Regions from separate parts of the Thalassospira sp. UBA848 genome, predicted to be linked through region 1. Evidence: predicted binding sites of a transcription regulator. Region 1 holds the regulator's gene; the other holds the start of a gene.
What was found. Region 1 encodes PhoB, which activates phosphate uptake and scavenging genes when phosphate is short. Its sites were predicted from a motif close to TNTCATAAAACTGTCA; they were not measured.
Positions count from the first base shown of each region.

Region 2: the regulator PhoB is predicted to act here: its motif matches at 1,666-1,681, upstream of B2R48_RS19710 (bifunctional 2',3'-cyclic-nucleotide 2'-phosphodiesterase/3'-nucleotidase).

Region 1 is NZ_DBGS01000135.1:29,730-33,150, forward strand. Features, by position in the region: gene B2R48_RS18435 (cation:proton antiporter) at 1-1,212, shown strand, start outside; gene phoB (phosphate regulon transcriptional regulator PhoB) at 1,294-1,992, opposite strand; gene phoU (phosphate signaling complex protein PhoU) at 2,010-2,732, opposite strand; gene pstB (phosphate ABC transporter ATP-binding protein PstB) at 2,755-3,421, opposite strand, start outside.
Region 2 is NZ_DBGS01000143.1:4,967-8,387, reverse strand. Features, by position in the region: gene B2R48_RS19710 (bifunctional 2',3'-cyclic-nucleotide 2'-phosphodiesterase/3'-nucleotidase) at 1-1,639, opposite strand, end outside; gene B2R48_RS19705 (MFS transporter) at 1,793-3,061, opposite strand; gene B2R48_RS19700 (AraC family transcriptional regulator) at 3,319-3,421, shown strand, end outside.

The DNA.
Region 1 (3,421 bases):
GGTTTCGGGGCGGTTGCCTTGCTGTTGCTGGTCGGGCGTTATTTGTTGCCACGTCTGTTTCGCTATATCGCCTCTCTTAAAAATCCGGAACTGTTTGCCATTGGCACATTGTTTGTCGTTCTGGCGGCCAGCACACTTACCGAAGTGTCCGGGCTTTCCATGGCGCTTGGCGCCTTCATTGCCGGTGTGATGCTGGCCGAAACCGAATTCCGCCATCAGATCGAAGCCGACATTGCGCCGTTCCGTGGTGTGTTCCTGTCGCTGTTCTTCATGTCGGTGGGCATGTCGGTCAATGTCGACGTGGTCTACAACGAATTTGGCACCATCATGATGTGGCTGGTGTTGCTGCTGGTGATCAAGACGGCCGTGCTTTTTGTTCTGGCACGCGCGATCAAGTTTGAAACCGGTTCTGCCATTCGTGTCGCGCTTAGCCTTGCGGCGGGTGGCGAATTTGCCTTTGTGATGTTTGCACTGGCCGCGCAAAACGGGGCGGTGCCACTTGATATTGCGGCGATGCTGATCCCGGTGGTGGCGATTTCGATGGCGCTGACCCCGACCCTGATCAGTCTGGGCCACAAGATCGAGGAAAAGCTGCATCCCAAAGAAGAAGACCAGCTTGGCAGGATTTCCGAGGAATCCGAGGGCATTCATCAGCATGTTCTGGTGATCGGCAGCGGCCGTGTTGGTCGGGTTCTGGCACGGTTGCTCAAAACCCGCAACATCCCGTTCCTTGTCCTTGATAGTGACGCACAGCAGGTTTCGCGGGGGCGGGCAGAAGGCCTTCCGGTTTACTTTGCCGACGGGTCCAGACCGGAAACTTTCCGGGCTGCACATACGGATGAAGCAAAAATTGCGGTTGTTGCCATGGGGAACCCGCATGCCACGGAAAAAACCGTTGCCCTTTTGCGACAACATTACCCGCATCTGAAGATCTTTGCCCGTGCGCAGGACATCACCCATATCGGGCCACTGTCGCGCCATGGCGCGGATGCCGCCATTCCCGAAGTTCTCGAAACCGGCTTGCGGTTATCCGATCATGTTTTGGCCGCCTGCGACGTACCACAAGAAGATATCGATGCGGAAATCGCCAAGTTCCGCCGCGCGGATATGTTGTTGATGAACGAACTGGCCCCGCGCATGCAGCGCAAACAGGCCAGCGGGGATGCCAAGGAAAGCGGCACCAAGGACAGCACCACCAAGGACAAGCCCTGATCATCAACAGGACGAAACAAAAAACCCCCGTTGATACATGCAACGGGGGTTTTTTGATGACGTCGGTCGGGAAAATGACGTTTAGACGGCGGTTTCTGCATCCAGTGCATAACCGGCCGCACGGACGGTGCGGATGATATCGCGCGTACCCTTGACGTCGTTCAACGCCTTGCGCAGGCGGCGTATGTGAACATCAACCGTGCGGGTTTCGACATAGATGTTCGGGCCCCAAACAGCGTTAAGCAGCTGTTCGCGAGAGAAAACACGCCCCGGATGTTCCAGGAAATAGCGCAAAAGACGGAATTCCGTCGGGCCAAGATGGATGGCCTTGCCGTTGCGACTGACACGATGGGCGGCGAGATCCATTTCGATATCGGAATAGATCAACTGCCCTTGTGGTTGCGCCGGACCGGATCGGCGTAGCAAAGCGCGGATGCGGGCCAGCAATTCACCAATGGCAAACGGCTTGGTGACATAGTCATCAGCCCCGGTATCAAGACCGCGGATACGATCACCTTCTTCGCCACGGGCCGTAACCATGATCACCGGCAAATCGCGGCTTTCAGGTTTGCGACGGATCTGGCGGCAGACTTCGATACCCGACATCACCGGCAGCATCCAGTCGAGCAAAACAAGATCGACATGGGTTTCTGCCAGAATTTTCAACGCTTCGTCACCGTCTCCGGCTTCGACAACCTGCATCCCCTCTCGTTCGAGGTTGTAGCGCAACATGGTTACGATTGCAGCCTCGTCCTCGACGATAAGAACCGTTGGGTCCATCTTCCTATGCTCCAGTGTCACTCATTCGGTTCGACGACCGCGAAATTCGCAGCGTCGTTTTTTGGCCGATCAATCCCCGGCAGGTCTTCGCCCTTGATCCGGTAATAGATCGTCTCGGCGATGTTGGTGGCGTGGTCGCCAATACGTTCGATGTTCTTGGCGATGAACAACAGATGGGTCGACGCGGTAATGTTGCGCGGATCTTCCATCATGTAGGTCAGCAATTCGCGGAACAGCGAATTGTACATGTCGTCCACTTCCTGATCGCGTTCCCAAACCCGGTGGGCCTTTTCAGCGTCGCTTTCGATATAGGCGTCCAGAACATCCTTGATGATTTCCTGGGCCAGCTTGGCCATGTTCGGGATCGCCTGAACCGGGCGGATCGGCGGGATCTGGTTCAGAACCTGTGCGCGTTTGGCGATGTTCTTTGCCAAATCACCGATGCGTTCAAGATCGTTTGACAGCTTAAGGGCCGTAACGACCTGACGCAGGTCATCTGCCATCGGCTGACGCAGGGCCAGAAGACGGACGGCAAAGTCCTGTACTTCCTGTTCAAGAACGTCGATGCGCTGATCGGACAGGATGACTTTCTCGGCCAACTCGGAATCGCGTTTAACGATGGAACGGATCGACGAAATAAGCTGGCTTTCGGCAAGCCCGCCCATCTGCGAAATGATGTTGTTCAGACGGGTCAGTTCCTCGTCGAACGAACTTACGATATGGGTATGATCTTCAGCCATTTATGCGTACTCCTGGTGTCGCTTAACCGAAGCGGCCGGTAATGTAACCCTTGGTGCGTTCGTCCTTCGGGTTGGTAAAGATTTGATCGGTTTCGCCAACTTCAACCAGCTTGCCAAGGTGGAAGAACGCGGTGCGCTGCGACACACGGGCGGCCTGCTGCATGGAGTGGGTGACGATCACAATCGTGTAGTTCGAACGCAACTCATCGATCAGTTCCTCGACCTTGGCGGTCGCAATCGGATCAAGTGCCGAGCACGGCTCATCCATCAGGATGACTTCCGGGCTGACGGCCACCGCACGCGCAATGCAAAGACGCTGCTGCTGACCACCGGAAAGACCAGTTGCAGGCGACTGCAGGCGGTCTTTGACTTCCTTGAGAAGACCGGCACGTTCAAGCGAGGTCATGACGATTTCGTCAAGTTCATCGCGCGAATTGACCAAGCCATGAATACGCGGGCCATAGGCCACATTGTCATAGATGGTTTTCGGGAACGGGTTCGGTTTCTGGAACACCATACCGATGCGCGCGCGCAGCTGAACCACGTCAATGCGCTTGTCATAGATATCGCGACCATCAAGGGTGACTTCACCCTTGAGGGTGACACCGTCAATCGTGTCATTCATCCGGTTCAGGCAGCGCAGGAAGGTGGATTTACCACAGCCCGACGGGCCGATCAGCGCGGTCACC
Region 2 (3,421 bases), on a different contig from region 1:
CCGCTTCGCCTTCGAATTGCAGATTGATGATCCGGTGACTTTCCGGGTTCACGACCTCGCCCGCCTTGTTATAGCGCGCAGGCTTGGTGACATCGATCTGATAGGTCACGCCGTCAATCACATCAAAATTGTAGGTCGGAAAGTCGGGATTGATCAGCATCTGCTCTTCACTGCTGTTTGGATCAATCTGATTGAACTGCCCTGCCGACATTTCGAGCCATTCGCGCACTTGATCACCATCAAGCAACACGGCACGGACCGTGTTCGGATAGATGTAAAGATCAGCAACGTTTTTAAGCGCGATCTTGCCTTCGGGAATGTCCGTGAAATAGTCCGGGCCACCGCGCCCGCCGGCCTTGAACGGTGCACCGGCCGAAAGGATCGGGATACCGTCATATTCCGACCCATTCAGGATCTTCTCAAGATACCATTTCTGCGCGTTGGTTACGATCTGGATTGACGGGTCATCCGCCACCAGCGCAAAGAAGCTGTTGATCGGGGCAGATGTCGTCCCCACACCCTCGCGCATATAGGCAATGGTGGCTTCGTGCTCTTGCTTGACCGCTGCGACAATCTCGGGATCGGCTTCGACCAGCGGGGTCACGGTGCGGCCTTCGCGCTGATAAATTGCGCGGGCTTCAGACAGGCTGTCGACCACGCTCCATTCACCGGAATCAGACACATTCAGCGTCAGGTCAATCACACCCAGATGGCTACCCCAAAAGCCAGGCATGACGGCTGCCACACCATTAATGGTGCCCTTGGCAAGGTCGACACCTTCGAGGTCGGAAAAGGCGTCAGACGGGAACACCGTATGCGCATGCCCAAACAGGATCGCATCAATACCGTCGACCTTTGACAGATAATAGGTGGCGTTTTCTTCCATGCCGGTGCGCGCCATGGTCGAAAGGCCGGAATGCGGAACGGCAATGACAATATCCGCGCCCTTTTCGCGCATCTCCGGGACATACTTTTCGGCCATCTCGACGATATCCCTGGAAATCACCTGACCTTCAAGATTGGCCTTGTCCCATTGCATGATTTGTGGCGGCACGAACCCGATCACGCCGACTTTGGCCTTGTGAACGTTGCCATCCTTGTCGGTAAATTCACGATCAAGGATCACGTAAGGGTCGAAATAGGGTTTGTCATTCTCGGCATTGCCATCGCCATCATCGACAAAGACGTTGGCGCTGACATAAGGGAAATTTGCCCCTGCGATCGAGTTGTCGAGGAACTCCAGCCCATAGTTGAATTCGTGGTTGCCGATATTGGCAGCATCGTAATCAAGCAAATTCATCGCCTTGAAAACCGGATGGATTTCACCCTTTTTCAGGCCGCGTTCCTTGGCCATGTAATCGCCAAGCGGATTGCCCTGAATGAGGTCGCCATTGTCGATGAAGACAACATTTTCCGCCTCGCCGCGCGCCGTTTTCAGCAGGGTTGCAACCTTTGCCAGCCCGACCGTGTCAGACTCTCCGTCGCGGTAATAATCATAATTGACCAAATGCGTGTGAATATCGGTGGTCTCAAGGATGCGCAGCGATACGGTGCTGTCGGCCAGTGCCGTACCGCTTGCCAGTGCAAATGCCAGTGAAACTCCGGTAAACCGGATCATGTTTTTGTAAGTAAATGCCATTAATTCGTATCCCTGCTGATGCGTGAAACCATCAAACTTTAATCCCGTTCAAGTGGCGGGGTTTTGAAGATTTTGCGAAAAAGCTACGGCAAACACAAACAGAAACGCCTGCCCCACAGGACAGGCGTTTGCGTTCTTGAATACATATGCCAGTCAAGCAGGCTGCGCTGCGGTTGACTTGTAACCCCGCAAAACCTCGTTCCCCGGCTCAGGGTCATGCGGCACATTCAGCGCCAGAACCAGCGACACGAACGCCATGCCAGCCCCCGCCAGGAACACCGCCCCCGGCGAAATCAGCCATAACAATCCAAAGGCTGCCGGAATAAAGACCGCCGCAATATGGTTGATGGTAAAGCTGACACCTGCAGTCGAAGAAATATCCGCCGGGTCGGCAATCTTCTGGAAATAGGTTTTAATGGCAATCGCCAAGGCAAAGAACAAATGGTCAATCACATACAGACCACCGGCCAGAATGTGGTTTTCGACAAAGGCGTAGGATACGAAAACAATGAACAGACCCGCATATTCAAAGACCAAAGCGCGTCGTTCGCCCCATTTGCCGATCATCTTGCCGATTTTTGGCGCGAGGAACATGTTGATCACGTGGTTTAGCAGATAAAGCAGCGTAATGGTTGCCGCATCATATCCGAACTTTTCGACCATCAGAAAACCGGCAAAGACGGTAAAGATTTGACGACGTGCGCCGCTCATGAAGGTCAGGGCATAGTAAAGCCAATAACGTTTGCGCAGGATCAGCTTCTTGGTTTGCGGATGGGCATCGGCGAATTTCGGGAAAGCCCCCCAGACAAACAGGGCTGCAAGGATCGTCAACGCCCCGCCGAACAGGTAGACATAGCGATATTCAACGGCAAAGACTTCGAGCATCACCCAGACCATGCCAAACATCACCAGCGACGAGATCGACTTCGCCGAGAGCTGCCGCCCCATGACCATTGCAGTTCGATCCTTGCGCACCCATTGCAGGGACAAGGCCTGCTGCATGGTTTCAAAGTAATGAAAACCAATCGACATCAAGACTGTCGTGCAATAAAGCCCGATCACCGTCGGGAAGTAGCCCGATATGGCAACACCGATGCCAAGGACCAGCAATGACAGCACAGCAAATGTCTGTTCACGCAAAACCAGCAGGACAAAAATAGCGGTAAAGGCAAGGAAACCCGGGATTTCACGAAGCGATTGCAGGATGCCAATCTCGCGCCCGGTGAAATCGGCCATTTCGACCGAAAAGTTGTTCAAAAGCGCCATCCATGTCGAAAACGACAGTGGCATGGCAGCCGCCATCACGATCAGCAGGACTTCTGGATTGCGCCAGCCTTTATAGACCGGTGCTGCGGCCGCGTCGGCGGTATCGCCAAGTGGGGCTGCATGGTTGCTGGCTTCCGGGATGATTTCCTTGGACATTTCTTCTCCTGGGACATGACCGCATGGGTGGCGCACGTCACGTCGCGTCTTGTGAGCTTTGGAATGCGACCAAGTTAAACCTGTCCGATGCGTCTGTCTTACGGTAATCTGACAATATATATCGCAATAAAGACAGTTTTGAGCTTCACCACACCATGGTTCATATCCTCAATACCTTTGACGGACGCCCGGAACACCACAACAAGGTGCCCCGCCCACGCGAATTACCCCGCGCAGTTTATGTCAGGGTAAGCGATATGCCCGCTGGCTATCATGTTGCCGCGCACAGCCATGACTGGAACCAGCTTCTATATGCGATTGAAGGAACGATGACCGTGGTGACAGAGGCGGGCATGTGGG